One region of the Streptomyces sp. AK08-02 genome, then DNA from elsewhere that is predicted to be linked to it. Evidence: riboswitches for the same ligand, from Rfam matches in the RefSeq annotation. Region 1 holds a riboswitch; each other region holds the start of a gene.
What was found. Region 1 has a riboswitch for thiamine pyrophosphate ahead of PV734_RS25920 (thiamine ABC transporter substrate-binding protein). Riboswitches for the same ligand answer to the same signal wherever they lie in the genome.
Positions count from the first base shown of each region.

Region 2: another riboswitch for thiamine pyrophosphate. It lies ahead of thiO (glycine oxidase ThiO); the one in region 1 lies ahead of PV734_RS25920 (thiamine ABC transporter substrate-binding protein).
Region 3: another riboswitch for thiamine pyrophosphate. It lies ahead of thiC (phosphomethylpyrimidine synthase ThiC); the one in region 1 lies ahead of PV734_RS25920 (thiamine ABC transporter substrate-binding protein).

Region 1 is NZ_JARAZV010000012.1:259,651-269,600, reverse strand. Features, by position in the region: gene PV734_RS25945 (Rossmann fold nucleotide-binding protein) at 1-197, shown strand, start outside; gene PV734_RS25940 (LAETG motif-containing sortase-dependent surface protein) at 351-1,037, shown strand; partial or broken gene PV734_RS25935 (hypothetical protein) at 1,131-1,676, opposite strand; gene PV734_RS25930 (ABC transporter ATP-binding protein) at 1,860-2,876, opposite strand; gene PV734_RS25925 (ABC transporter permease) at 2,879-4,597, opposite strand; gene PV734_RS25920 (thiamine ABC transporter substrate-binding protein) at 4,573-5,661, opposite strand; TPP riboswitch at 5,743-5,848, opposite strand; gene rlmN (23S rRNA (adenine(2503)-C(2))-methyltransferase RlmN) at 5,874-6,980, opposite strand; gene PV734_RS25910 (hypothetical protein) at 7,081-7,752, opposite strand; gene PV734_RS25905 (phosphatidate cytidylyltransferase) at 7,878-9,005, opposite strand; gene frr (ribosome recycling factor) at 9,005-9,562, opposite strand; gene pyrH (UMP kinase) at 9,717-9,950, opposite strand, start outside.
Region 2 is NZ_JARAZV010000017.1:207,732-217,681, forward strand. Features, by position in the region: gene PV734_RS33285 (DUF4126 domain-containing protein) at 1-85, shown strand, start outside; gene PV734_RS33290 (NAD(P)/FAD-dependent oxidoreductase) at 168-1,673, shown strand; gene PV734_RS33295 (hypothetical protein) at 1,720-2,787, opposite strand; gene metF (methylenetetrahydrofolate reductase [NAD(P)H]) at 2,844-3,767, opposite strand; gene thiE (thiamine phosphate synthase) at 3,887-4,573, opposite strand; gene PV734_RS33310 (Rv2175c family DNA-binding protein) at 4,680-5,051, opposite strand; gene PV734_RS33315 (FAD-dependent oxidoreductase) at 5,148-6,386, opposite strand; gene PV734_RS33320 (hypothetical protein) at 6,440-6,802, opposite strand; TPP riboswitch at 6,854-6,966, shown strand; gene thiO (glycine oxidase ThiO) at 6,964-8,127, shown strand; gene thiS (sulfur carrier protein ThiS) at 8,124-8,324, shown strand; gene PV734_RS33335 (thiazole synthase) at 8,328-9,122, shown strand; gene pknB (Stk1 family PASTA domain-containing Ser/Thr kinase) at 9,333-9,950, shown strand, end outside.
Region 3 is NZ_JARAZV010000005.1:136,511-146,460, reverse strand. Features, by position in the region: gene PV734_RS11610 (hypothetical protein) at 75-950, shown strand; gene PV734_RS11605 (serine hydrolase domain-containing protein) at 1,254-2,315, shown strand; gene PV734_RS11600 (VWA domain-containing protein) at 2,449-3,855, opposite strand; gene thiC (phosphomethylpyrimidine synthase ThiC) at 3,952-5,772, opposite strand; TPP riboswitch at 5,765-5,951, opposite strand; gene PV734_RS11590 (YibE/F family protein) at 6,368-7,963, shown strand; gene PV734_RS11585 (SsgA family sporulation/cell division regulator) at 8,102-8,539, opposite strand; gene PV734_RS11580 (IclR family transcriptional regulator) at 8,640-9,428, opposite strand; gene PV734_RS11575 (DUF5326 family protein) at 9,801-9,950, opposite strand, start outside.

The sequences.
Region 1 (9,950 bases):
ACGCGACCCCGAACTACTACCAGTCGCGCGGCGAGCCCACGCCGATGGTCCTGGTGGACCGCGTCCACTGGACCGAGCGGCTGCCCGCCTGGCCACTGCTCCAATCCCTGGCACGGGAACGGGCGATGGAGGACCGAATCGCCCTGGTCGACCGGATTGAGGACGCTCCGGAGGCTTTGAAACGCCTCGGCGGTTAACGGGTAGGCAAAGACCGATGCCTGGAGCCTGCATACAGATTGACAGCCCTTATGCTGCGCTTATAAACCTGTGAGACTCGTGGGGGTGACGAGGTGATGAGGTCTCTTCACTCCCTCCACCCCCCTCAGTTGTGCATCCCGTGAAGGGCAACCGTGTCCATATCTTTCCGTACCGCGCGAACCGTGCGCATCCTCGGTGTTGCCTCCGCCTCGGCCGCGCTCGCGCTGGGCGTCGCGGGCAACGCGCTCGCCTGCAACATCACTGAGTTCTCCGCCGTCGCCAAGTGCGACGGCGAAAAGGGCGTCATCAGCGTCACCGACAAGGACGCATCGGGCACCCCCGCCACAGTCACCGTGTACCTGGGCGAGAAGCTCATCGGCACCCAGGACGTCGTCGGCAGCCGTGAGGGCGTCACCGTCGACTTCTCGGAGGACTGGGCGCCGAACACGACGTACCGCGTCCACGTCCAGGCCGACCGCGCTCGCCTCGACGAGGACATCAAGGGCGGCGTGACCACCCCGGACGAGGCCTGCAAGACGGAGCCGACGCCGACCCCGACCCCGACCCCGTCGGCTTCGCAGCCGGAGGAGTCCGCCACGCCGACCCCGTCGGCCTCGGAGCCCGAGGAGTCGGCCACCCCGACCCCCTCGGCCGACGAGAGCACCCCGGGCGCCCCCGCGGACAGCGTTCCGACGCCCGCGGGCGGTAGCTCCAACCTCGCCGAGACCGGCGCCAGCTCGAACACCGGTGTGATCGCCGGTATCGCGGCTGCCCTGGTCGCCGTCGGCGGCGGCGCCGTCTTCTTCGGCCTGCGCCGTCGTGGGGCGTCCAGCAACTGACGCTCCGCTAGCCGTATCCGCAGTACCCGGCTGTACGTTGTGGCCCGTCTCCTGGAAAGCACCATCAGGGGGCGGGCCACTCCGCTGTCGCCGTCAGCCGAAGGTGGCCCGCGCCAGCCAGAACTCCAGCGGCTCACGGTCCCCGAGGATTTCCAACCGCGGGCTGTCCAGCGGCAGTCGACGGTAGAAGGCGAGCATGACGTCGGTGAGCGGGCCGCGCAGGGCGACCGTCGCCTTCTCATGATCACGCCGCCAGACGAGACCGTCCTCGGCGAGCTCGACGAACCACTCGGCATTCAACTCGGGTTCGCTGTCCGTGGAATGCAGATGGATGCTGCGCCCCGGCCCGCGCAGTTCGTTCGCCGGATCGGCCGGATCGGCCCGTTGCACGAACTCGACGATCTGCGGCCACTCGTCGATAGTGTCGGCGGCGATGTCGGCCGCGACCTCGTACGGCAGCCCGGCGGCGAGCGTCGCGTCCGCGCGGTGGACGGTGACCTCGTGGGCCATCCGACGCGCCCACGACCACACGCCGACGTCGGGCCCGGCCGCACGCAGGGTGCCGACCAGCGGCACCCGATCCTCCTCGACATCCGCCTCGGCCCACTTGCACACACCAGCGGTTACACCCAGCCCAGGCGGAACCTCTCCAGCCGGTCGGACCCTCTTCAGCGCCGGCCGGCACCATCCAGCCCGTCCGGCGTTTGAGGACGAGGCCCCTTCAGGGCCGACAGCGGGGGTCTGGGGGCGCAGCCCCCAGTGGGGGTCCCCCCTCTGGGGGAGGGACGGGTAGGGGCGGCGGGGGCGAGAACAACGGGCCCCTCACCCCAGCACGACGATTTCGGCCGCGTCGAAGGCCACCCCGACCTCGTCCCCCGGCGCCGGCGCCTCACGCAACGCGCACGCCGCCTCCAGCCGGGGCGCACCCTCGGGCTGGAGCTGTACGGCGACATGCGTACCCCGGAAGGTACGCGCGGTCACGGCGCAGCGCAGGCCCTCCTCGGCGGGCACCAGACGTACACCGGCGGGCCGTACGAGCAGTGTGCGCGGCCCCTGTTCAGCGCCCTCGGGGACCGGAATCTTGCCCCAGGGGGTGTCGGCGACCTGCCCGCTCACCGTGGCCTCGACGACGTTGTCGAAGCCGAGGAAGCGTGCCACGAACTCGTCGGCGGGCTGCTGCCAGACCTCAAGTGGGGTACCGGACTGGGCGATTCGCCCGTCACGCATCACGATCACCCGGTCGGCGAGGGCGAAGGCCTCGCCCTGGTCGTGGGTGACGGCGAGCACGGTGGTGCCCAACCGACCGAACAGTTCCCTCAGTTCGACGACGAGCCGCTCGCGCAGCGAGCGGTCCAGCTGGCCGAGCGGTTCGTCGAGCATCAGCAGCCGGGGGCGCGGCGCGAGGGCACGGGCGAGGGCGACGCGCTGCTGTTCCCCGCCGGAGAGCGCGGCGACGGCCCGTCCGGCGGCCCCCGGCAGCCCGACCATGTCCAGCAACTCCCGCACCCGCTCCCCTTGTTGCCCCTTGGGTACGTGGTGCATGCGCAGCCCGAAGGCGACGTTGCCGCCGACGTCCCGCTGCGGGAACAGCTGGTGATCCTGGAACATCAGGCCCACCTCCCGCCTGTGCGCGGGCACCCCGGCGAGATCCCGGCCGTCGAGCGACACCCGCCCCGCGTCCAGGGGTTGGAGTCCGGCGACCGCCCGCAGCAACGTCGACTTTCCGCTGCCGCTGGGCCCGAGCACGCACACGATCTCGTGCTCGTCGACATCGAGGGCGACGCCGTCGAGCACGGCCCGAGCCCCGAACCGTACGGTCGCTCCGTCGAGACTGAGCATGGTCAGAACTCTCCCGTCCGGTCGGTCCGCAGCCGCTCCAGGACGAGCAGGGCCACCGCGCACACCATCATCAAGATCGTCGAAAGGGCCATCGCCTGGCCGTAGTTGAGGTCCCCGGGCCGACCCAGCAGACGGGCCACGGCGACCGGCAGGGTCGGGTTGTCGGGCCGGGCGATGAACACGGTCGCCCCGAACTCGCCCAGCGACACGGCGAACGCGAACCCGGCCGCGACCAGCAGCGCCCGCCGCACGATCGGCAGATCGACCTCGCGCCAGACCCGCCAGGGCGATGCCCCGAGCACGGCCGCCGCCTCCCTGAGCCGCCCGTCCACGGCACGCAGCACCGGCAGCATGGTCCGCACCACGAACGGCACCCCGACCAGCGCCTGCGCGAGCGGTACGAGGATCCAGCTGCCGCGCAGATCGAGCGGCGGCTCGTCGAGCGCGATGAGGAACCCGAATCCGACGGTCACCGCCGACACTCCGAGCGGCAGCATCAACAGCGCGTCGAACCCCCGTACGAGCCGCCCGGCATCGCGCCGGGTCAGCGCCACGGCCGCCAGCGACCCGACGGCGACGGCGATTCCGGTGGCGGCGAGGGCGTACTGGAGCGAGTTCCCGATGGCGGCGATCGGCGCTACGAGGAAGATGCCGGAGTCGTCGTGGGTGAGCGCCCGGTAGTAGCCGAGGCCCGTACCACCGGGCGTGTCGAACGACCGCTGCACAAGCACGGCCAGCGGCAGCACCAGCAGGACAGCGATACTCGCCAGCACCCCGCCTAGCAGCGCCCACTGGCCCCGGCCGCGCGGTCGGCGGGCGGTCGTCTCCGGCGCCACGAGCCGCAGTACGCTCTCCCGCCGCCGTACCGTCCGGGCGTGCACGGCGAGAACCGCGCCCACCGCCAGGAACTGGACGATGGTCAGTACGGCGGCCGTACCGAGGTCGAAGATCTCCGAGGTCTGCCGGTAGATCTCCACTTCGAGGGTGGCGAAGGTGGGGCCGCCGAGGATCTGCACCACCCCGAAGGAGGTGAAGGTGAAGAGGAAGACCATGAGCGCGGCGGCGGCCACGGCAGGCGCGAGGGCTGGCAGGGTGACCTGCCGCCAGGCCGCGAACCGTGAGGCGCCGAGCACCCGCGCGGCCTCCTCCTGGCGCGGGTCGAGCTGCGCCCAGAGCCCGCCGACGGTCCGCACGACGACGGCGTAGTTGAAGAAGACGTGCGCGAGCAGGATCGCCCACACCGTGGTGTCCAGCCGTACGCCCCACAACTCGTCGAGCAGCCCGCCGCGCCCGACCAGCGCCAGGAAGGCGGTACCGACCACGACGGTCGGCAGCACGAACGGCACGGTCACCACGGCCCGCAGAATCTGCTTGCCCCTGAAATCGAAGCGTGCGAAGACATACGCGCCGGGGAGCGCGACCAGCAGCGTGAGCGCGGTGGACGCGAGCGCCTGCCAGACGGTGAACCAGAGGACATGCCGGATCCCGGAGTCCCCCAGCACCTCCCCCACCTGCCCCAGCCGCCAGACCCCGTCGACGTGCAGGCCCCGCGCGACGATCGCGGCGACGGGATAGGCGAAGAAGAGCGCGAAGAAGACGACGGGCAGCACCAGCAGGGCACCCCGCAGAGCGGCGCCCCGCCGACGCGCGACCGCCGGCGCCACTTCCGCTACTTCCGCTACTTCCGCTACTTCCGCTACTTCAGTACGAGCGAGGTCCACGACTTGACCCACTGGTCACGGTGTTCGGCGATCTTCGCGGGGTCCATCGTCTCGGGGTCCTTGGCCTGCGGCCCGAACTCGGTGAACTCGGCGGGCACCTTGGCGCCCTCCCGTACGGGATACACGAACATGTTGAGCGGCATGTCCTCCTGGAAGGTCCTGCCGACCAGGAAGTCGAGCAGCGCCTTGCCGCCCGCGCTGTTCCCGGCGTTGCTGAGCAGCCCGGCGTACTCGATCTGCCGGAAGCAGGTGCCGGTCGCGACGCCGGTCGGCGCGGTGGTCGGCTTCGGGTCGGCGAAGATCACCTCGGCGGGCGGCGAGGAGGCGTACGAGACGACGAGCGGCCGGTCCCCCTTGGCCTTCTTGCCGCCGGCCGACCCGGAGAACTCCTCGTTGTACGCCTGCTCCCAGCCGTCGACGACCTTCACGCCGTTGGCCTTGAGCTTCGTCCAGTAGCCGGCCCAGCCGTCGTCCCCGTACCTGGCGGCGCTGCCGAGCAGAAAGCCGAGGCCGGGCGAGGAGGTGGAGGCGTTCTCGGTGACGAGGAGGTCCTTGTAGGCGGGCTTGACCAGATCGTCGAAGGACTGGGGCGGGGTCAGCTTGTGTTCGCTGAACCAGGCCTTGTCGTAGTTGACGCAGATGTCGCCGGTGTCGATCGGCGTGACCCGGTGCTTGTCCGCGTCGGTCCGGTACGCGGGCAGGATCGCGTCGGCGTCCTTCACCTCGTACGACTGGAACAGCCCGTTGTCGAGCGCGCGGGAGAGCAGGGTGTTGTCGACGCCGAAGAAGACATCGCCCTGCGGGTTGTCCTTGGTCAGGATCGCCTTGTTGACGGCCTGGCCGGCGTCGCCGTCCTTGAGGACCTTGACGGTGTACCCGGACTGCTTCTCGAAGGCGGCGAGGACACCCTTCGAGACGGCCCACGAGTCATGGCTGACGAGGGTGACGGTCTTGGAGTCCGCCGCCGAACCGCTGCCGCCGTCCCCGGACCCGCACGCGGACAGCGTGACGAGCCCGAGCCCGAGCCCGACGGCAAGGGCCGTGACCTGCTTGGTGATGCTCACCGGATTTTTCCTCCTGGGATGACCAGGAAGAGACGCGGCCCTGCCCGGACCCCATGACGGGTTCCGGGCAGGGCGCAACAGCTTGAGTGATGACCGAACTTCCTACCCAGAATGACCTGGGCGAGGTTCAGAGGGTCTGCGGGCTGTCCCGCACTCTCAGCGCTGTGGCGCTCCCCTGTCGGAATATGAAGATATGTAGGTACGGCGTAAGCCTACCGCTCGGTGGCCGCCAGCTGCCCGCACGCCCCGTCGATCTCCTGCCCCCGGGTGTCCCGAACGGTGACGGGCACGCCATGAGCGGCGATCGCCTCGACGAACGCCTTCTCGTCCTCGGGCCGCGAGGCGGTCCACTTGGACCCCGGAGTCGGGTTCAGCGGAATCAGGTTGACGTGCACGGGCTTGCCCCTGAGCAGCCGCCCGAGCCGGTCACCACGCCAGGCCTGGTCGTTGATGTCCCGGATCATCGCGTACTCGATGGACAGCCGCCGCCCCGACTTGGCCGCGTACTCCCACCCGGCGTCGAGAACCTCCCGCACCTTCCAGCGCGTGTTGACGGGCACGAGCGTGTCGCGCAGCTCGTCGTCGGGCGCGTGCAGGGAGATGGCGAGCCGGCACTTGAAGCCCTCGTCGGAGAACCGGTTGATGGCCGGTACCAGCCCCACGGTCGAGACGGTGATCCCACGCTGCGACAGCCCCATGCCGTCCGGCGCGGGGTCGGTCAGCGCGCGGATGGCGCCGACGACGCGCTTGTAGTTGGCGAGAGGCTCGCCCATGCCCATGAAGACGATGTTGGAGAGCCGCGCGGGGCCACCGGGGATCTCCCCGTCCCGCAGCGCACGCATCCCGTCCACGATCTGGTGCACGATCTCGGCGGTGGACAGGTTCCGGTCCAGCCCGGCCTGTCCGGTCGCGCAGAACGGGCAGTTCATCCCGCACCCGGCCTGCGAGCTGATGCACATGGTCACCCGGTCCGGGTACCGCATCAGCACCGACTCGACGAGCGTCCCGTCGAACATCCGCCACAGCGTCTTGCGGGTGGTGTCCTGGTCGGTCGACAGATGACGGACGACCGTCATCAGCTCCGGAAGCAACGCCTCCTGGAGCTTGCCGCGCGAGGCGGCCGGGATGTCCGTCCACTCGGCCGGGTCGTGCGCGAACCGCGCGAAGTAGTGCTGCGAGAGCTGCTTGGCACGAAACGGCTTCTCACCGATCGCGGCAACGGCCTCTTTACGCTCGGCAGGCGTGAGATCGGCAAGATGCCGCGGCGGCTTCTGGGCTCCGCGCGGGGCGATGAATGTGAGTTCTCCGGGCTTAGGCATGGCCATACCAGTGTCGCAGACATCCGGACACCCCCTCGCCGCCCTGTGGACAACGTCCATGAAAGGGCACAAAGACCAGCTCAGCGGGGTTTCCGCAGCCTCACCGAGGCGCTGCGGCCATCGCCCCCCGGAGCTGCTCCACCTCTCGCTCCAGTTCGCGATAGCGGTCGCTGACCTTCTGCCGGGCCGTCGGGGTGACACGGCCTGCGTCCAGTTCGGTCAGCCGGTCACCCAGGGCGGTGAGGCCCGCCTGCCAGCCGGGCCAGCCGTCGGCGCCCTCGGCAGCGGTGAGCTCGCCCTGGGCGGCGCGCAGGGCCGCGTGAACACCCTCGCGCAGGGGGGCCAGGTCGGTGCGCAGCCGTTCGGTGCGTTCGCGGAGATACGCGAAGGACTCGCCGAATCCGGCGAACGTCTCTCCCAACTCGGTCATTGACCTGGTGTGTTCCCCGAGCGCCGCCAGCCAGGGTCCGGCCGCCTCGACACCGTTCTCGGCCGCCGCGACGGTCCCGGTACGGATCTCGTCGTAGTGCCGCAGGACGCCGTCCAGGTCGGCGAAGACACCTACCGCCCCGAGCGTCTGCTCGCGGATCGTGTCCGAGGGAAGGCCGTCGCCCTTGTCGAGCAACGCCTCGATCCGTGTCAGCTCCCCCCGCAACGTACGGCGGAGCTCCAGCAGGGCCTGCTGAGCGGCGTCGGCCGCCTCGACGGGGCCGGCGACAGCGGCCAGCCCCTCGACCTGCCGCTGGCGTCTGGCCCGACTACGCCCCCACATGCACGCCACCCCTTCCGGACGGATCGACCGCACTGAAGTCGATCTTAGGTTCGAAAGGGGTGGTTTCGGGCCGACGTGGGTTCTTCACAGGAGATCCGGACTGTACTGGAACATTCCGGCCGCCCTCAGCCCACGAAGGCGACGAACAGCAACCACACCACAGGAGCGGTGGGAAGCAGCGAGTCCAGCCGGTCCATGATGCCGCCGTGCCCGGGCAACAGCGTGCCCATGTCCTTGATGCCCAGGTCCCGCTTGATCATGGACTCGCCGAGGTCGCCGAGTGTGGCGCTCACCGCGACCGCGAGACCGAGCAACAGTCCCTGCCACCAGGTGCCGTCGTCGATGGCGTACTCCATCAACAGTGCGCCCGCCACCATCGCGAACGCGACAGCGCCGAACAGACCCTCCCGGGTCTTGCCGGGGCTGATGCGCGGGGCGAGCTTGTGCTTGCCGAATCGCCAGCCGATCGCGTACGCACCGGTGTCGCTGACGACCGTGAGGAGCAGGAACGTCATGACGCGCTGTGCGCCGTCGTCGGCGGTGAGCATCATCGCGACGAACGTCGCCAGGAACGGGACGTAGAAAGCCGCGAAGACGCCCGCCGTGACGTCCTTGAGGTAGCCCTCGGGAGGTTCCGTCATACGCCAGACCAGGACCGCGAGCGCGGTGAGCGCCATCGCGACCCACGCGCCCTCGGGACCCCGGACGTAACCGGCGACGACCATCGCGGCCCCGCCGAGCGCGAGCGGCACCAGGGGTGCCCTGATGCCCTTGCGCTCCTGGAGCCGGGACGTCAGTTCCCACAGACCGACCACGACGGCGACCGCGATCACGCCGACGAACGCGGCCTTGACGACGAACAGCGACGCGATGATCACCACACCGAGCCCGACGCCGACACCTATGGCCGCGCCGAGGTCCCGGCCCGCGCTCTTCTTCTGCGGGACGGGGGCGGGCTGCTGGGCGTCGTCGGGCGTGGGCATGGAATCCGGCTTCTGCGGCGCCGCCCCGTAGGGCTGCGCCTGCGGCATCTCGTCGCGGAACAAGGGGCCGCCCGGCCGAGCGGCCCCCCGGTCGTCATCCTGGTCTCCGCCATGTGCGGGTACGTCGGGCACGATGGGCATGGGCCGAGTCTGCTGCGCGTGCTGCGCATCGTACGCGGGACCCGCCGGGGCAGCCCCCTGGACAGGCCCTCCGTCGGACGGCCCCCAGTACCCGGCGTGGGGCGGCGCCCCCCAGGAAGAGTCGTTCATCAGACTTCGAGAAGCTCCGCTTCCTTGTGCTTGAGGAGCTCGTCCACCTGCGCGACGTACTTCGCGGTGGTGTCGTCGAGCTCCTTCTCCGCGCGACGGCCCTCGTCCTCGCCGACCTCGCCGTCCTTGACGAACTTGTCGATGGTGTCCTTGGCCTTGCGGCGGATGGACCGGATCGAGATCTTGGAGTCCTCGGCCTTGGTCCGGGCCACCTTGATGTAGTCCTTGCGGCGCTCCTGGGTGAGCTCGGGGAACACCACGCGGATGATGTTTCCGTCGTTGCTCGGGTTGACGCCGAGGTCGGAGTCGCGGATCGCCTGTTCGATGTTGCGCATCGCGGTCTTGTCGAACGGGGTCACCACGGCCATCCGCGGTTCGGGTACGGAGAAAGAGGCCAGCTGGTTGATCGGCGTCAACGCGCCGTAGTAGTCGGCCACGATCTTGTTGAACATCGCCGGGTGCGCACGGCCGGTGCGGATCGCGGCGAAGTCCTCCTTGGCGACCACGACGGCCTTCTCCATCTTCTCCTCGGCCTCGAGGAGGGTCTCTTCGATCACCACTTGCTCCTGCGTGTCTTGAGTAGGCCCGGCCGCTGGTCTCGGTCAGGTCGGCGGCCGGCTGCGTCGCGTCTTCTTCCTGCACGGTTCCCGACCGGCAGGACATTGTCCATCCCCTGCTCAGGGTCCGTCCCCGGGCAGGGCTGATACCCGGTCAGTCCCGACTGCCCTGTTCACCGACGAGTGTGCCGATCTTCTCACCCTTGACGGCCCGGGCGATATTGCCCTCGGCCAGAAGCTCGAAGACCAGGATCGGGAGCTTGTTGTCACGGCACAGCGTGATCGCGGTCATGTCGGCGACCTTGAGGTCCCGGGTGATGACCTCGCCGTAGCCGAGCGAGTCGAACTTGACGGCCTCGGGATTGGCCTTCGGGTCGGAGTCGTAGAC
Region 2 (9,950 bases), on a different contig from region 1:
CCGGATCAGACGGTTCCTGCGGCGCCGGGCCCAGCGCCGCGAGGAGAAACGGCTCGCGACCCGGACAGGGTGGCCGCCGGACTGAGCCGGGCCGGGCATGTTCCCGTGAACTCCCTGGTCACAGGCGCGTGACCCGACTGTCAGCGGGGGCCGATAAAGTCCCTGCCATGGCACGGATTGCGGTGATCGGCGCCGGCATGGGCGCGATGGCGGCCGCTGCCCGGCTGGCCGTCGCGGGCCACCGGGTGGCGGTGTACGAGCGTGGGGAGACGTACGGCGGAGCGGTGCGCCGCTTCGAGCGCGACGGCTTCGCGTTCGACACGGGCCCCGGCCTGCTCACCCTGCCCGCGGTCTACCGCGATCTGTTCGTCAAGACCGGTAAGCAGCCCCTGGAGGAGTGCGTCGAGCTGGTCCAGGTCGACCCGTCCTCGCGGCACGTCTTCGCGGACGGCACGGAGGTCGCCCTGCCGAACGCGTCCCGCGCGGGCGTCGTCCAGGCTCTGGAGGCGGCTCTCGGGGCCGGGGTGGGCGACCGCTGGGGCGACTTCCTGGTCAGGGCCCGCGAGGCCTGGGACCGCACCCGCAGACCGCTTCTTGAGGAGCCCCTGTGGACCGACTGGCAGGTACTGGCGGAGCGTGAGCCCTATCCGGCGGTCCCCCACAAACGGCTGCTGCGCACCCGTCGGGCCGGCACGCTGGCCGAGGTCGCCGCCTGGGAACTGCGCGACCCGCGTCTGACCGCCCTGCTCGACAGCCACGCCCTGGCGTACGGCCTCGACCCCCGGGACACCCCGGCGGGTGCGGCCGTGCTGCCGTACATGGAGCATGCCTTCGGCACCTGGTACGTCCGGGGCGGCGTCCGGGAGTTGGCGCGCGCGGTGTACGAGAGGTGCGTGGCCCGGCGGGTCGAGTTCGTCTTCGGCGCCGAGGTCACGGCGATCGTCGAGAAGGACGGCCGGGCGGCGGGGCTGGAGCTGGCCGACGGGACGGTGACGGAGGCGGACCATGTCGTGGCGGGCGTGGATCCCAGACGGCTGAAGGGGCTGACGGGGCACGCGCTCGACCAGGACGGTGATGTGCTCCCCGACGCGTCGGCGCCCTCGCCGGGCCTGTTCACCGTACTGCTGGCCCTGCGCGGGGCCCGTGAGGCGGGTGCCGCGCATCGCACGGTCGTGCACGCGCCCGACCGCGAGGCCGAGTTGAACTGGATGACCAATGAAGGACCCGGTCCCGCACGGCCCACGGTGACGGTGCTGCGGCCGGACGACCCCGAGCTGCGGCCCGACGAGGAGCACGAGTCCGTGGTCCTGACGGCGGTGGCACGCCCCACGGGCGACTGGGCGGCGCGGCACTCGGTGGAGCTCGCGGATCTGATGGTCGGCGCGGCCGAGACAGCCGTCCCCGGGCTGCGTGAGCGGGTCCTGTGGCAGGAGATACGGACCCCCGGTCACAACGGGGACGAGACCGGCGCCTTCTGCGGCGGCATCTCGGCACCCTCGCTGGCGGGCGGCAACGGGGACTTCCTGCGTCCTGCCAACAGCACCCGGCTGCCGGGGCTGTACCGCGTGGGCGGCTGGTCGCACCCCGGCGGCGGACTGGCGCACGCGGGCATGTCGGGCGCGCTGGTCGCCGGACTGATCGTGGAGGGACCGGACTTCCGGGGTTCGCGGTGAACCCCGGAGTGCCCGGGCGGAGCGGCGGTCCTCAGAAGCGGCGCGGCTAGAAGCGGTACTGCTCGTCGTACCCGTTCCCGGGCGCCTGACCGTTGCCGTTGCCGTTGCCGTTGCCCTGGCCGTTGTCCTGGTAGGGATACTGCTGCTCCGGCGGGAGCTCCCCGCCGAACAAAGGGTCGTCGGTGTTGCGCTGCTGCGGGACCCAGACACCGCTCGCCGGGGTCTCGTTGTAGCCGCCGTTGCCGTACTGCTCCTGGCCGTAGCCCTGCTGACCGTACTGCTGCTGGTCGTAGCCGGAGTCGTACGAGGTGCCGCCGTAGCCCTGGCCGATGTACGGGTCGGAGTAGGCGGCGTACTGCTGCTGGCCCGAGGCGTCGTAGCCGTACTGCTGCTGGTCGTAGCCGGTGTAGCCGTCGTAGCCGTAGTTCTGGTCCGCGCCCTGGGTGGCACCCGCGTACGACTGGTCCTGGCCCGCGCCCGCGTAGGACTGGTCCTGGCCGGTCGCCGCGGCGTACGCGGCGTCGCTGTATATGCCGTAGGAGCCGGTGTCGTCGGGGAGGGGCTGCGGTTCGTAGACGGCCGAGTTCTCGGCCCCCGTGGGCCGGACGGAGCGGGCCGGGGTGAAGACGTCGTCCCGGTCGTAGTCACGGTCGAAGTCGTTGCCCTGCTGGTACGTTCCGGCACCGGTGTCGAACGCGTCGTGGCCCGCGCCGTCGGCGGAGTTGTCGCCGAAGCCCGCGCCGGCGCCGTTGCCCGCCGCGTACGCGGCCTCGGACGCCTCCAGGTCGGAGACCTCCAGGGTCGGGTCCTTGTACTCTCCGTCGCCGCGGCCCTTGCCGAACCGCGAGAGGAAGCCCGGGCGGCCCGCGACGGCCCAGCCGGCCGAGAAGCCGCTGCGGAACGACAGGGTGACGTAGGTCTGCCCGACCGCGAAGGCGGCGGCGCCCAGGCCGATGACCACCACCGACGGGATGAGCACGCCGAAAACCACACCGAGGAACCCGGCGAAGGCCAGCAACCGCCAGCGCAGCCTCGCCTTGTACTGGAGCAGAACTTCTCCGAGTAGCCACAACGCGACAATGCCGAACGCGATGTAGAGGACCGTCCAGCCCATGTACGCCCCTCTCCCAGTGGCCGCTACGCAGTGTGTCGTACGCCCGTGCGGCCGGTCTAGGCCCGCTGTGGGTGGTGCAGACCCAGGTTCTCGTAGATTTCCAGCGAGGCCGTGGAGTTGTTCAGCGTGATGAAGTGCAGTCCGGGGATTCCCTCGGCCAGCAGTCGCGCGCAGAACTCCGTGGCGAACTCGATGCCAATGGAGCGTACAGCCGCCGCGTCGTCTTTGGCTGTGAGGATCCGCTCTTTCAGGGTAGACGGGATGGCCGCGTTGCTGAGCTGCGGCAGTCGTTCCAGCATCCGCACGCTGGTCACGGGCATGACCTCGGGGATGACCGGGGTGGGGCAGCCCGCCGCCGCGACCGCGTCACGCAGCCGCAGATACGACTCCGGGTGGAAGAACATCTGCGTGATCGCGTAGTCCGCGCCGGCCCGGCACTTGTCGACGAAGTGCGTGACATCCGTGTCCCGGTCCGGCGAGCGCGGGTGGGTCTCGGGGAAGGCCGCGACGCCTACGCAGAAGTCGCCCGACTCCTTGATGAGACGCACGAGTTCGGCGGCGTACGTCAGCCCGCTCGGGTGCGGTACCCACTCGGCCATCGGATCGCCGGGCGGGTCGCCGCGGACGGCCAGGATGTTACGGATGCCCGCGTCGGCGTACTGGCCGATGATGTTGCGCAGTTCGGCGATGGAGTGGTTGACCGCGGTGAGGTGGGCGACCGGGGTGAGGGTCGTGTCGGAGACGATCTGCTGGGTCTCCTTGACCGTGCCCGCGCGCGTCGACCCGCCGGCGCCGTACGTCACGGACACGAAGTCCGGCGCGACCGCCTCGACCCTTCTGAGCGCGTTCCACAGGTTCCGCTCGCCCTTGGGGGTCTTCGGCGCCGAGAACTCGAAGGAGTACGTGGTTTTGCCGGTCGCGAGCATGTCACGCACAGTGCGCGCGTGGTCGGTTCGGGTGGACGCGGTTCCGAGGGCCATACCCGCAGGTTAGCCAGGGGGTGGCGGTCTCCCAACCGGATGGCGGAAATTTGCCCTGGAATGTCGACTTGTTGTCCACGCCTCGGACAGCCGGGCCTCGGCGGCCTCCCGCCGTCCGACTACCGGGATCGCAGCCGCTCGGCGAACTCCGCCGCCGCCGCGCCCGGGTCGTCGGCCTCGGTTATCGCCCGTACGACGACGACCCGGCGGGCGCCCGCCGCGAGCACCTCGTCCAGGTTGCCCAGGTCGACACCGCCGATGGCGAACCAGGGGCGCTCGGTGGCGAGCCCTGCCGTGTACCGGACCAGGTCGAGGCCGGGCGCGTGGCGGCCCGGCTTGGTGGGGGTCGGCCAGCAGGGGCCCGTGCAGAAGTAGTCGACGCCCTCCTGGACGGCGGCTGCCGCCGCCTCGGACTCGGCGTGCGTGGAACGGCCGACGAGCACGTCGGGGCCGAGGATCGCGCGGGCCGCCGGGACGGGCAGGTCGCCCTGGCCCAGGTGCAGGACGTCCGCGCGGGCCGCGTGGGCGACATCGGCGCGGTCGTTGACCGCGAGGAGTCTGCCGTGCCGGGCACAGGCGTCGGCGAAGACATGGAGGTGGTCCAGTTCCTCGGCCGCCTCCATGCCCTTGTCACGCAGCTGCACGATGTCGACACCACCGGCCAGCACGGCGTCCAGGAACTCGGCGAGATCGCCCTGCCGTCTGCGGGCGTCCGTGCAGAGGTACACCCTGGCGTCGGCGAGCCGGGCACGGGCGGTGCGGGTGTCGGCGGTCGCCCCGGGCACGGTGTCGGTCGTCTCGGGCATACGTGTGTCCCCCCGTGGGCGCGCCCACGGGGTGTTCTCCCGGGCGCGCCCCTGCGTGGTGTGGCGGTGTGCGGACAACCGTCCGCACACCGAACGGCTGGTCGGCTCAGACGGCGAGCGCCTGGGCGCGGCGCTTCACCTCCGTGCCGCGATTCTCACTGAGGGCCTGCGCGGGGGTGCCGGGCAGGCTCGGGTCGGGAGTGAAGAGCCACTCCAGCATCTCCTCGTCGGAGAAGCCGTCGTCCCGCAGGAGCGTCAGGGTGCCGGTGAGGCCCTTGACGACCTTCTGCTCGACCCCGTCGATAAATGCGGCGGGCACGTGCAGCGCACGGTTCTCACCACGGCGTACGGCGATCACTTGGCCATCCTTGACCAGCTGCCGGACGCGCGTCACCTCGATGTCGAGGATTTCCGCGATGTCGGGCAGCGTGAGCCAGGCAGGGACGAGAGCATCGGTCTTTGCGTCAATCTCGGTCACGGGACAAGCCTGCCATCCCGCACTGACAGTCGGAAGCGGGGCCCCTGCGACCTGGGCCGTTACGGTGGCGCCGAGGCCGTGTCGAGCCCCGTCGGACTACGCCGTGGCCGCCTTCAGCGGCCTGGACGGGTCGGTCAGCGCCTCGGCGTCCATCAGGGAACCCGCCTCGACCAGCCGGCGCCCCTGGGCCAGGTCCCGGGGGCGGCCCACGGCCAGCAGGGCGACCAGGCGGCCCTCCCGCAGCCAGCAGACCGTCCAGGCGGGGCCGGACGGGTCACCACGCCACAGGGTGGTGTCGGCGGACTGGTGGTGGCCGACGTACTGGACGAAACGGCCGAACTGCTCCGACCAGAAGTACGGGACCGGGTCGTAGGCCGCCGGGGACTCCCCGATGATGTTCGCGGCGACGGTTCGGGGTCCCTGGAGGGCGTTGTCCCAGTGGTGGACCAGAAGGCGCCGGCCATACCTTCCCGAAGGGAAGGATGCGCAGTCGCCGACCGCGTAGACGTCCGCCACGGAGGTGCGCAGGTGGTCGTCGGCGACGACCTCCCGGTGGTCGCCCAGGGCGATTCCCGAGCCGACGAGCCAGGCGGTGGCCGGGCGGGCGCCGATGCCGACGACGACGGCGCCCGCGGGCAGCCGAGAGCCGTCGTCGAGCACCACCGCGCCGGGCTCGACGCGTGCCACGCGCGCGTGGGTGCGCAACGAGGCGCCGCTGTCGGCGTACCAGGCGGCCATCGGCGCGGCCACCTCGGCGGGCAGGGCGCCCGCGAGCGGCCGGTCGGCGGCCTCGACGACGGTGACGGCGCAGCCCGCCTCGCGCGCGGCGGTGGCGAACTCGGCGCCGATCCAGCCGGCCCCGACGACCACGATGTCGTGCTGGCGCGCGAGGACGGGCCGCAGCCGCTCGGCGTCGTCGAGGGTACGCAGCAGATGTACACCGGGTACGCCCTCGGTGCCCGGCAGCCGGATCGGTTCGGCGCCGGTCGCGAGCACCAGGACGTCGTACGGGACCGGTCCCTCCGCGGTGTCCAGTTCGTGTTCGCCGGCGCGGACGCCCAGCACCTCGCGCCCGAGCAGCAGTTCGATGTCGAGGGCCTCGAAGTCGACGTCGAAGGCGGAGCCCTCCGCCTTGCCGAGCAGGACGGCCTTGGACAACGGCGGCCGGTCGTACGGTTGATGGGGTTCGGCGCCGAGGAGTGTGACGGTGCCGGTGAACCCCTGCTCCCGCAGCGCGACCGCGGTCTGCACCCCGGCCATGCCCGCGCCCACGACGACCACATGTCGGGGCCGCGACCCGCCTTCTGTGCCCTGTGCCTGCGTCTGCTCACTCACTCGATCACCATAGACAACTGACAAATTGTCAGTCAGGGGGCGCGGGAAGTGACCTACTGCACACCCGCGTCCTCGGCTCGTTCGACCTGTTCCACCACGCTCGTCCCGCTGCCCGGCTGCGACTCCCACTCCCAGGTCTCCGCCAACCGCACCCGCCCGTCGGGCAGTTCGGTCACCTCGGAGACACAGTGGCCGGAGGAGGTCGTCCCGTCGTGCTTCAGCTGCACGTACCGGAAGTCGAGACGGTCACCCTCCCGCGTACCCACGAGACGGCCGCGTACGACATCTCCGCCCGTGTACTCGGCCCAGATCTCACCGTCCCGCTCGTGGTAGGTGAACCGGGTGCGCGTACCCACCTGACCCGGCGCCTGGTCCGTGACCGGGGCGAGGACGAGACCGTCGAGCGAGCGGGGCATGGTCGGAGGCTCCCTTACATGTGAGTTGCTCTGCGGGCTAGGCTGATCAGCGTAAGCACTCGCGGGAGCCCGGACGCACCGGGCTGAGAGGGAGGCTGGGCGGCCTCCGACCGTACGAACCTGATCCGGGTCATGCCGGCGAAGGGAGGGGCTGGACGCCCATGTCGCGTACGCACACCTCGGACGTCGTTGTCGTCGGCGGCGGGATCATCGGGCTGGTGACGGCCTGGCGGGCCGCTCAGCGCGGGCTCGCCACGACCGTCGTGGATCCCGTGCCGGGCGGTGGGGCCGCACAGGTGGCGGCCGGCATGCTGGCCGCAGTCACGGAACTGCACCACGGCGAGCAGACCCTGCTGGGGCTGAACCTGGAGTCGGCCCGCCGCTATCCGGACTTCGTGGCCGAGCTCACCGAGCTGACCGGCCGCGACCTCGGCTACCGCCGTTGCGGCACACTCGCCGTCGCGCTCGACGCCGACGACCGCGCCGAACTGCGCGAACTGCACGCCCTGCAGCAGCGGTCGGGCCTGGAGTCGGAGTGGCTCTCGGGGCGTGAGTGCCGACGCCTGGAGCCGATGCTCGCGCCGGGCGTGCGAGGGGGTCTCCGGGTGGACGGCGACCACCAGATCGACCCGCGGCGGCTGGCCGCGGCGCTGGTGGACGTCTGCGAGCGGACCGGCGTGGTGCTGCGCCGGACGTGGGCCGAACGGCTCGACGTACGGCGGGGACGGGCCGCCGCGGTCACCGACTCCGCCGGCGACGAACTGGCCGCCGGATCGATCGTGCTGGCCGGAGGCAGCCTCAGCGGACGCCTCGCGGGGGTTCCGGAGGCCGTTCTGCCGCCCGTACGGCCCGTGAAGGGGCAGGTGGTCCGGGTGACCGTGCCGGAGCGGTACGCGCCGTTCCTGAGCCGGACCGTCCGGGCCGTGGTGCGCGGGAGCCAGGTCTATCTGGTGCCGCGTGAGAACGGGGAGCTGGTCGTCGGGGCGACGAGCGAGGAGCTGGGCTGGGACACGACCGTCACGGCGGGCGGCGTGTACGAGCTGTTGCGCGACGCCCATGAACTCGTCCCCGGGATCACCGAGCTGCCCCTGACGGAGACGCGGGCCGGACTGCGCCCCTGCTCCCCGGACAACGCGCCACTGCTCGGCCCGACCGCGCTGGAGGGACTTCTGGTGGCCACGGGCCACTACCGGAACGGCGTGCTGCTGACGCCGGTCACGGGAGACGCCATGGCCACCGTCCTGGCCACCGGTGAACTGCCCGACGAGGCCCGGGCCTTCACGCCCCGCCGGTTCGACACCGTACGCATGGAGCAGCTCGTATGAACATCCTGGTGAACGGCCTACGGCGCGAGGTCTCCCCCGACACCGCCCTCGACGCTCTGGTGCGGACCCTGACCCCGGCGCCCTCCGGGGTGGCCGCCGCGCTCAACGAAACCGTCGTCCCGCGCGCGCGGTGGTCGGCGACCCCCCTCTCCGAGGGGGACCGCGTCGAAGTCCTCACCGCCGTCCAGGGAGGCTGAGCCATGGCCGACGATCCCTTCGTCCTCGGTGGTACGACCTTCACGTCCCGGCTGATCATGGGTACGGGGGGTGCGCCCAGCCTCGACGTGCTGGAGCGGGCGCTGGTGGCCTCCGGCACGGAGCTGACGACGGTCGCGATGCGGCGCGTCGACCCGTCGGTGCACGGGTCGGTGCTGTCGGTGCTGGAGCGCCTCGGCATCCAGGTGCTGCCCAACACCGCGGGATGCTTCACCGCCGGCGAGGCCGTGCTGACGGCTCGGCTGGCCCGGGAGGCGCTCGGTACGGACGTGGTGAAACTGGAGGTCATCGCCGACGAGCGGACGCTGCTGCCGGATCCGGTCGAACTGCTGGACGCGGCGGAGGTGCTGGTGGAGGACGGCTTCACGGTGTTGCCGTACACGAACGACGACCCGGTACTGGCACGGAAGCTGGAGGACGTGGGGTGCGCCGCGGTCATGCCGCTGGGGTCGCCCATCGGGTCGGGGCTGGGGATCCGCAACCCGCACAACTTCCAGCTGATCGTGGAGCACGCGCGTGTGCCGGTGATTCTGGACGCCGGGGCCGGGACCGCGTCGGATGTGGCGTTGGCCATGGAGTTGGGGTGTGCGGGGGTGATGCTGGCGTCCGCCGTGACCCGGGCGCGGGAGCCGGTGTTGATGGCGGAGGGGATGCGGTACGGGGTTTCGGCGGGGAGGTTGGCCTACCGGGCGGGTCGGATTCCCCGGCGTCACTTTGCCACGGCGTCGTCGCCTGTTGCCGGGCTGGCGGCGTTGGATCCCGAGCGACCTGCTTTCTAGACACCCGGCGCTCCCCTCCCGTTTGATCTCCCACCCGTGCGCCACCCGCTTCGAGCCCGTTCACAGGTCCAGTTCTCCTGTGGGGGCTCCGCGCCATCGGCGGCCTTCCCGTGCGATCCGCGTCACAGGTCGGCTTCAGTCCCGCTGCTTTCCTGTGCGTTCCTGGCCGAAACTACGGCCTTGTCAGCGGCGGCTCGTACACTCACCTGCGTGGACACGACCCTTCAGGACCCTCTCGTCGGGCAGGTGCTCGACAGCCGCTATCGCGTCGACGCGCGGATCGCGGTCGGTGGGATGGCCACGGTCTACCGGGCCGTGGACACCCGCCTCGACCGTGTGCTCGCACTCAAGGTGATGCATCCGACACTCGCCGCCGACGTGTCCTTCGTCGAACGGTTCATCCGTGAAGCGAAGTCCGTGGCCCGGCTCGCGCACCCCAACGTCGTACAGGTCTTCGACCAGGGCGCGGACGGGTCGTACGTCTATCTGGCCATGGAGTACATCGCCGGCTGCACCCTGCGTGACGTGCTGCGCGAGCGCGGAGCGCTCCAGCCGAGGGCCGCGCTCGACATCCTGGAGCCCGTGCTCGCCGCCCTCGGTGCCGCGCACCGGGCCGGGTTCGTGCACCGCGACATGAAGCCCGAGAACGTGCTGATAGGGGACGACGGTCGGGTCAAGGTCGCCGACTTCGGGCTCGTGCGGGCCGTGGACACGGTCACCAACACGACGGGCTCCGTCCTCGGCACCGTCTCCTACCTCGCGCCCGAGCAGATCGAGAGCGGCACCACCGATCCCCGGGTCGACGTGTACGCCTGCGGCATCGTCCTC
Region 3 (9,950 bases), on a different contig from region 1:
TAGCAGGCTCCCCTCCGTTTCTGCCCGACGGCTCGTCAGCATGCCGAGCCCCAAGCCCTACGGAGCATCGGGGGATGCACATGAACAGCGTTCCGCAGCACCTGCTGAACGAGGACCGCCAGGAATACGAGCGGATCCTCGATGAGGCGCTGCGCTCCGCCCCGGACCGCCAGGAACTGGCCGCCGTCGGTCAGCGTCTGAACCCCGAACAACTGCGCACGATGGCGCTCAACGCCACGGCGCTCATCACGGTCGCCGCGGCGACCGAGTACCAGCACTACGTGAAGGTCCGCGACGAACTGCGCCACCCGGCGCCGTCCACCCCGTCCTCCGTCCACGAATCCGGCTCGAACGGGCCGGGTACGGGCGCGGTGGGGTTCGTCGCCGGCATGGGTGAGGCGGTCGCCGAGCCCGCCGGAGCGGGCGCTGTCGCCGTCGTAGCGGTCCTGGCTCCCGTCCTCGCCGGCACGGCGGCGGCGATCTTCCTGCTGGTGGGTTACATCCTCAAGATGCTCGATCCCGAGCCGGCGTTCGCCCAGACCATGCTCACCACCGGATGGGTGTTCGGCGCGGTGACCGCGGCAGCGATACTCGTCGCCGCGGTCGGCCTCCTCCTCACCGCCCTGCGCAACAGCCCGGAGGCGGAGGAGGACGGGGCATACGGCGAACTGACCGGGGAGGTCGCACTGGCCAGGGACGCCTGGCGCGAGGCCCTGCTGGAGCGAGGCATCCTGCCTTTCCTCCGCGACGCCCTCGCCGACCCCGGTACGGCGGCCATGAACCGCAAACCGGCCCCGCAACCCACCATCAGCCGCATGCCCCAGCTCGGCTACAACCGACCCGGCTTCAGCAGCCCCGAGGGCGACTCGGCGACGGGCCACCGCCCCAGCTTCTCCAGCCCGGACTTCTCCAGCCCGGACTTCGGGGGCCCGGAGCACCCGCCGGAGTGACCGGCCGGTCCGGACGCGGGACGCGCGACTCAGGTACTCAGGTGGAGCGGGCGGCTGTCGGAGCCGCCTGACCACCTGGGCCTCCGTCCGCCGGGTGATGAGAGCCAACGGTCTCGGGGTCCGGTCCGGGTATTCGTGGGGGACATCCCGGATGGCAACCACCGGTCGACGTCGGCAGCATTACAGACCATGACTTCTCTCTCCCGACGTTCCCTCATGGGTGGTTGTGCAGCCGGTGCCACGCTGGCTGTCATCGGAAGCGCCGGTGCACGCGCGTCGGCCGGGACCACGACTTCCGGCCGAGTGGCCGACGGGGTCCGCCTTGCGACTTCGGACACCAGTGCCCTACAAGCTGCGATCAGCGATCTGTCCCACCCGCCGGCCACCTCCGCGCAACTGCAGGTCGGAGGCCAGGGAACACACTGGTACGGCACAGCAGGAGTGTCAGACCTCCTGAGCGGCCGTGCCCCGTACAGGGACGAACGGTTCCGAGCAGGCAGCGTCACCAAGGCGTTCGTGGCGACTGTCGTACTGCAGCTGTGGGCGCGGCACCGGGTGGATCTCGATGCTCCGATCGGCAGGTACCTTCCGGATCTTCTTCCCTCCTCGTCCGCACGCATCACCGTGACGCAGTTGCTGAACCACACGAGCGGGCTGCCCGACCATCTAGGACTGCCGGACGTGAGTACCCCGGCAGCCGTCCTGCAGCACCGGGGCGACCGATGGACCCCCCAGGAACTGGTGCGGACCGTGACCCACAGCCCGCCCAAGTTCCCTCCGGGCACCAAGCAGGAGTACCGCGGCATCAACTACGTGCTGCTCGCCCTGCTCATCGAGGAGCTCACCGGCCGGCACTACGGCGAGGCGATCAGGTCCCGCATCCTGCGTCCTCTGGGCCTGACACGGACACTGTTGCCCGGTGACGACCCACACCTGCACAGCCCGCATGTTCACGGCTACCTGCGTATGACCGACGAGTCGCTCCAGGACGTCACGACGTACGAGCAGTCGAGCTCCTGGGGCGAGGGAGAACTGGTCTCGTCCGTCGACGACCTCTTCCGCTTCCAGGAAGCCCTGTTCTCCGGCGTGTTACTGCCGCCTGAGGCCATGAGCCACCTCTTCGCTCTACCACCGGAGTCCGTTCACATGATGGATGGCAGTCCGGCCCGCTACAGCATGGGACTGCAGACGGCCACGGTGAACGGCGTGACGTTCTGGGGCAAGACCGGTGACACGTACGGGTACCGCACCCGTATGTTCGCCACCCGTGATCTACGGCTCCGCTTCGTGTTGTCGTACACCCCGACGCCTCTGGCGGCGAGCGAGGACATGATCAACCGGGTCGTCACCCTGCTCACCACCTGAGCGTCCTTAGCTGTTGACGGACTCCTTCGACTTCTGGAGCGTGCCTTCGGCAACCTCCTCGGCCGTCGCACCGGCAGCCGCTGTACCACCGAACCGCTCGTGACGCTTCGGCTGATCCTCGTCGGGAACAACCTCAGCCCTGAGACGGACCGGCAGAACCGGACCGAATGATGCCGGCCTGGCGAGCGGCAGCGATCCAGGTCGGGAACTCGGACAGGAGCCGGTCGTACAGTTCCTGGTCGGGGACTGTGCTGATGTCGTCCACAGCAAAGAATCCGACGTTGTCGACGCGACGGCCGGACAGGGTGTCGAAGCGTTCCAGCACTCCGTAGTTGGACCGTCCCAGCCCCACGAACTGCCAGAAGATCGGTTCCTCGACAGCCTCCCGCAGCTCTCGCTCGATCACGGCGTTGCGGTAGACGCCCCCATCGGAGAAGAACAGCACCAGGGTGCCGACAGCAGCAGGGTTTTCCCTGACATAGCCACGAACTTGGGCGATCGCCTTCTGCTCTTCGTTCTGGATGCCGACCGTCCGCATGTCGACCTGACCGGGTTCCAGTCCTTTGCCGGGCTTCTTACCGCGTCGGAAGAGGCTGATCTGTCCCACCCGAACGTGCAGTCGCAGCCATTCGGGTAGGTCGGCGAGTCGCAGATCCGGGAGACGCGCTGCATTCGAGGCGAACGTCCATGCCTGCATGTCACCGTCATCGTCCAGCTGTGCGGCGACCGCTGCCATGCGCTCCACCACATCGGCGACGACGCCCTTGGAGTAGAGGAAGGACATGGATCCGGAGGCGTCCAGGACCAGGATCACGCGCGCGGTGACCCCGGCTGCGCCAAGCTTTCTGAGACTGACCGCGACCTGTTCCTTGCGCAGAGACAGACGCTTGCGCATATCGACGGGCAACTGTTCTTCGCCGTCACCTAGGCGCGGGCCGACAGGTTGCCGGGCCGGGACGGGCGATGCGGAAACCGGAGTCGTCGGGAACGCGGACGCATCCGGGGACGCGTCATCAACGGTGATACCGAAGTCGGTGGCCAGCCCAGCGAGCCCTGAGGCATAGCCCTGACCAACCGCGCGGAACTTCCACTGCCCCGCCCTCAGATACAGCTCGCCACCGATGAACGCGGTTTCCGTCCCGGCCTCCATGGGAAACCGTGCGATCTCGGTCCCGCTCCCCGCATCAAGAAGCCTCAAGGTCAGCCCAGGCACCTGCCCGAACGTTCCACCATCGGCAGAAGCGCACAGCGCGACTCTCTCGACAACGGGGTCAAGCAGGTGCAGGTGCACCTCGACCGTGTCGGTCAGGACACCACCGGCACGCTTCTTCCCCAGGTGGGTGACAGCGCTCGACGCATGCTGCGGCTGGTTGTAGAAGACGAAGTCACCGTCGTCGCGAACTCGTCCGGTACCAGTGAGCAGCAAGGCCGAGGCGTCAACATCGGGTACGCCAGACTCCTGGCGCCAACCGAACTCGACGCGTACAGCGGCAGAATCGACGGGAAGGTTCGCGCCCTTGCTCAGTACTCTCGCTGTCATGTGGGCAGTCTGCCCGCCGAGCCGGCGGGAGGGCAGCCCCGCCGCGGTCCCGAAGGGTGCGATGCCCCGAAGCGCCGGGGCATCGCACCTCGCTTCTCAGTCCGCGAGCGGCAGGTACACCCGGTTGCCGCTGGCAGCGAACTCCTTCGACTTCTGGAGCATCCCCTCAGCGACCTCCTCGGCCGTCGCGCCCGCGGCCGCCGTACCGCCGAACCGCTCTGTGATGCTTTGGCTGATCTTCATCGAGCAGAATTTCGGCCCGCACATGGAGCAGAAGTGGGCCGTCTTGGCCGGCTCGGCCGGCAGGGTCTCGTCGTGGAACTCACGTGCCGTGTCCGGGTCGAGGGCCAGGTTGAACTGGTCCTCCCACCGGAACTCGAAACGGGCGTCGGAGAGTGCGTCGTCCCATTCCTGCGCGCCTGGGTGCCCCTTGGCGAGGTCGGCCGCGTGGGCGGCGATCTTGTAAGTGATGACGCCGGTTTTCACGTCGTCACGGTTCGGCAGACCCAAGTGCTCCTTGGGTGTGACGTAGCAGAGCATGGCCGTGCCCCACCAGGCGATCATCGCGGCACCGATGCCGGAAGTGATGTGGTCGTACGCCGGCGCGACGTCCGTCGTCAGCGGACCGAGCGTATAGAACGGAGCTTCATCACAGATCTCCTGCTGTAGGTCGATGTTCTCCTTGATCTTGTGCATCGGAACATGTCCCGGGCCTTCGATCATCGTCTGCACATGGAAACGCTTCGCGATCGTGTTGAGTTCCCCGAGCGTCCGCAACTCCGCGAACTGTGCCTGGTCGTTGGCGTCCGAGATCGACCCGGGGCGCAGGCCGTCGCCGAGCGAGTACGTGACGTCGTACGCGGCGAGGATCTCGCACAGTTCTTCGAAGTTCTCGTACAGGAACGACTCCTTGTGGTGCGCCAGGCACCAGGCCGCCATGATCGATCCACCGCGCGAGACGATGCCGGTCTTGCGGTTCGCGGTGAGCGGTACGTACGCCAGGCGGACGCCCGCGTGCACCGTCATGTAGTCCACGCCCTGCTCGGCCTGTTCGACGACCGTGTCCTTGTAGATCTCCCAGGTCAGTTCCTCGGCCCTGCCGTCCACCTTCTCCAACGCCTGATACAGCGGCACCGTGCCGATGGGAACGGGGGAGTTGCGCAGCACCCATTCGCGGGTGGTGTGGATATTGCGGCCGGTGGACAGGTCCATGACCGTGTCGGCGCCCCAGCGGGTCGCCCAGGTCATCTTCTCGACCTCTTCCTCGATGGAGGAAGTGACCGCCGAGTTGCCGATGTTGGCGTTGACCTTCACCAGGAACCGCTTGCCGATGATCATCGGCTCGATCTCCGGGTGGTTGACGTTCGCGGGCAGTACCGCACGTCCGGCGGCGATCTCCTCGCGGACCACCTCGGGATCGAGGTTCTCCCGGAGCGCCACGAACTCCATCTCGGGCGTGACCTCGCCGCGGCGGGCGTACGCGAGTTGCGTCACCGCCTGGCCGTTCCGGCTCCGGCGTGGCTGCCGGGGCCTTCCCGGGAACACTGCGTCGAGGTTCCGGAGGCCGCCGCGCGGCGAGGTGTGCTTGATCCCGTCGTCCTCGGGGCGGACGGGGCGGCCCGCGTACTCCTCGGTGTCGCCGCGGGCGATGATCCAGTTGTCGCGCAGCGGTGCCAGCCCCCTGCGGACATCCGTGTCGACCTGCGGATCGGTGTACGGGCCCGACGTGTCGTACAGAGTGACCGACTTCCCGTTGGTGAGGTGCACCTGACGGACCGGCACCCGCAGGTCGGGGCGCGAGCCACCGACATACCCCTTGTGCCAGCCGACGGACTTCCCGGCCTCCTGGGACTGTTCGCCCTGAATGGGCTGATCGTCCTGGTCGGAGGCAGGCGTGCGTGTGTCCTTGATGGTCATGAGACCTACTCCCTACGCCGGCATTACCCGGTAACAGGTTCAGCGGTCGACGCAGCGGATTCCGTCTGCCGATGTTTCATGTGAAACATCACTCGTTCCACATGTTCCACGTGAAACATCGCTAAAACGGAGGTCAGCGCCCTCTCAGCCCGGTGCTCCGAGCTCCCGCGTGTGCAAAGGTGCCTCCACGCTAGCGTCAATTTGGGCGAGGTGAACAGAGGGCCCCTGCCGTTCTTGCGATGATCGGGCGGTGACCACGACGCAAGGACCCCCGTACCCGCCCTCCGAGCCGGCGCGCGGAAGCGGTGCCGGCCACGGCTCCGGGCCCGGCAGCGGCAACGGCGGCCCCGGCCAGGAGCGCGGGCCGCTGTCCGGCAACGGCCCCGGCGGCCTCGGTGGCGTGTCGGGACCCGCAGCAGGAACAGGCGGAGCGGCCGGAGGGGATCAGAGTCCCGGGTACGGTCCCGGTCGCAGGATCGATCGCGGCTACAGGCCCGGAGCGGGGCCGGCCCGAGGCAGCCGTCCTGGACCGGGTGCCCCGGACCACGGGTTCGGCGCCGAGGGGCCCGGCACCGGCCAGTTCGGCCCGCTTCCCGTGTCCGGTGGCAGACGAGGTCCCGGCCCCGGAGCAGGTGACGGGCGCGAGCACGGTCACGGAGCCGGCCCGGGACAGGACACCGGCCACGGGCATCAAGGGCACGGGAACGGACCCGGCGACGGGCACGGTGGCGGGCCTGGCCGAGGTTCTGGCGGTGGGCACGGCCCCGGACCCGGTGGCGGGGGACATGGGGACGGGCCGGGTGACGTCCACGGTCCCGATGACAACGGCGGTCACTCGCACGGCCACAGTCACAGCCATGGGCCGGCCGCCCCTGTCTCCGTCCACCTGCGGAAGATCATCGGGGCGATTCTGATCCCCTTCGCCGCGGCGGTCGTGGTCGGGCTCGTGGTGCTGTGGCCCGGGGGCGCCCCGGCGCACGAGCGCACGGGCGTCGGTTTCGACCGGCAGACCCAGGAAGCCACCGTCACCAAGGTCGTCTCAGTGGACTGCAAGTCCGTCAACGCCTCGGGGGAGACCCCGACCGGTGACACGTCCACCGCCGAGGGCTCCTCGGCACAGCAACAGGCGACCGGCGACTGCAAGAAGGCGACGATCCGGGTCGACACCGGTGACGACAAAGGCCGTACGTTCACGGAGATCGTGCAGCCGGACCAGTCACGGCAGTTGCACCAGGACGAGAAGGTCGTGGTCGCGTACGAGCCCTCGGCGCCGAAGGACCTGCAGTACTCGGTCGCCGATGTGAACCGCAGGTTCCCCATGGCACTGCTGGCCGGCATCTTCGCGCTCGCCGTCGTGATCGTCGGACGCCTGCGCGGTGTGATGGCTCTGGTAGCCCTGGCCGTCAGCTTCATGGTCCTGACCTTCTTCATCCTTCCGGCGGTCCTCCAGGGCTCGAATCCGCTGCTCGTGGCGGTGATCGGCGCCAGCGCCATCATGCTGATCGCGCTCTACATGTGTCACGGCCTCTCGGCCCGTACGTCTGTGGCGGTGCTCGGCACCCTCATCTCGCTGGTGCTGATCGGCGTCCTCGGCTCCCTGTTCATCGGCTGGGCCGCGCTGACCGGCAACACTGACGACAACACGGGCCTGATCCATGGCCTGTATCCGTCCATCGACATGAGCGGCCTGCTGCTCGCGGGCGTCATCATCGGTTCGCTCGGTGTCCTCGACGATGTGACGGTGACGCAGACATCGGCGGTCTGGGAACTCCACGAGGCAAACCCGACGATGGGATGGCGCGGGCTGTACCGCGCCGGCATCCGTATCGGCCGCGACCACATCGCGTCCGTCGTCAACACCCTCGTCCTCGCCTACGCGGGCGCCGCGCTGCCGCTGCTGCTGCTCTTCTCGATCGCGCAGAGCAGCGTCGGGGCCGTCGCCAACAGCGAACTCGTCGCGGAGGAGATCGTGCGGACCCTGGTGGGCTCGATCGGCCTGGTGGCGTCCGTGCCGGTGACCACGCTCCTGGCCGCCCTGATGGTCTCGGCCGACCGCCCGGGCATGGCACCGCTGACCGCGGGAGCGCCGGCTGGGGCCGGACCTGGTACGGGGGCCACCGCAGTCGGAGCGGGGGCGGCGCCCCAGGCGGTCGCGGCCCGCGCGGGGAAGGGCCGTCGCCGCAAGCACTGACGGACGCCGAGCCCCCTTTGGGGGCTGCGTCCGCGCCGAACGCCGAAGGACGGCTGCGCCCGAAGAGACGCCACCGGCAAGCTTCTCCTCGCGTCAGGAGAAGCGTTACGGCACCGCCGGGGCCCGTCGTGAACCCGCTCAGCCCGCGCTCTGCTCCTCCGCCAGAATGCGGTCCAGCGCCTCGTCGAGGTGGGTGTCGAAGTCGGCGAGGGAACGCTCCTGCCCCAGTGGCACGAGCTTGTCCGTGCGGTCGAGGAAGGCCACCAGCGGCGCCGCCCCGGAGCGGAACAGCGCCTGGTCGCCGCCGACCTGAAGCCGGATCAGCACCTCCCCGAGGACGTCGGTGTCGGCGGGCGCGATCCGCACATCTCCGTCCCCGCACGGCCGCCCCACGCCGTCGATCAGCAGTTCGCGCCCGAAGGCCCAGGTCACAGGGGCGTCGCCAGGCAAATGGAACGTCAGCCGGACGGCATAGGGATCACAGGTCTCGTAGCGCAGCTCCACCGGAATGCGGAAGGAGAGCTCCTCCGAGACAAGAAAGCTCATCATGACTTCTGCCTGCACCGACTCGCGCATCGCCTAACCCCGTCAGTTGCCGTGGACTGGCCTGTAATCATCGCTCTGATACTGCTCGAATCTTGCTGAAAGTACACGATGAATCACAAGGAGTGAGTTTTCAGATACTGATAGAGATCGCGAAGGACCCGACGAGTCTTCCGACCTCTGTCTGCAACTGCTGCGCCGCTTCTAGCAGTCGACCCGCCTGATGGGAAGGAAGAGAAATGGCCAAAGTGGCGGCGGTCGCCCCGATGGTGATCGGAATCGCCGCACAGACAGTCCCCAGTGCGTACTCCTGCCGCTCCACGACGAGTTCCATCCGCCGCATCCGGTCGAGGCGGCGCAGCAGCGTGTGGCTGTCGGGCACCGTGTAGGGGGTGACCGCCTGTACGGGGTGGCGGTCGAGATGGTCCCGGCGGTCCTGCTCGTCCAACTGCGAGAGCAGGCACTGTCCGACGGCGTGCGCGTGCCCGGTCTCACGGAAGTCGGCCCACTCCTCGACCGCCGGGTTGGCGGAGGTGTCGGAGACGCACATGACCTCGATGTCGCCGTCGCGGTACACGGCGTAGTACACCGGTACGCCGATGGTGTCGCGCCAGTGCGCGAGGGCGTCCACGACTGCGCTGCGACGTTTCTGCCTCGCACCGCTGCTGCCGAGCCGCTCGGCCGACTCTCCGAGGAAGAACAGCCCTTTGTCTCGCCGCAGATAGCCCTCGAACACGAGGGTCCGCAGCAGGTGGTATGCGGTCGGAAGGGCGAGGCCGGTCTCGCGGGCCAGTTGCTTGGCCGGAGCGCCGTGTTCGTGCGCGGCGACGGACTCCAGCAGTCGCATCGCCCGCTGCACGGAACCGATGAGGGTCGCTGTGGAGTGCGGTTCGGCAGGCGGCACGAGCGCGGGGCCGGACATCGGGCCGAGCGCTGGTCCTGGGGTCGACAGGGGTCTCTCGGACGGCCGGACGCGCGCTCCCGGGGAAGGTGGGGTCCGCTGCTCGGGCCGGCGTTGTACGGGTGGAGCCTGTGGTTCCGCGGGTGCGGTGTCGACCATGACGAGGGTCACTCTCGAAGGCGGTGGGCTGCCCGTACGGAAAGGCACGGGAGGAGGGGATACGCCGTCCGCGGGGATCGTTCCCGCGTCGAATTCCGGACTCTAACCGCCTGTCACCGCGCGCAGACCGCCCGTACGGGAAACTTCCCCCGCCCGAGGGACCCGGCGATTTCTGTTACCGGCGCCCGCGCCGCCCCGCGCACTGCCTCCCGTGTCCCCTCCGCCCCACGGCTCTCACCAGTCGCTGCGTGACGACGAGCTCGACATGAACTTCCGTACGACGTAGATGAGTCCGCCGACCAGGGCGACGAAGACCAGCGCCTTGAAGAGCAGGCCGATGACGAAGCCGACGACGGTCGCTATCAGCCCGCCGAACACGACGAG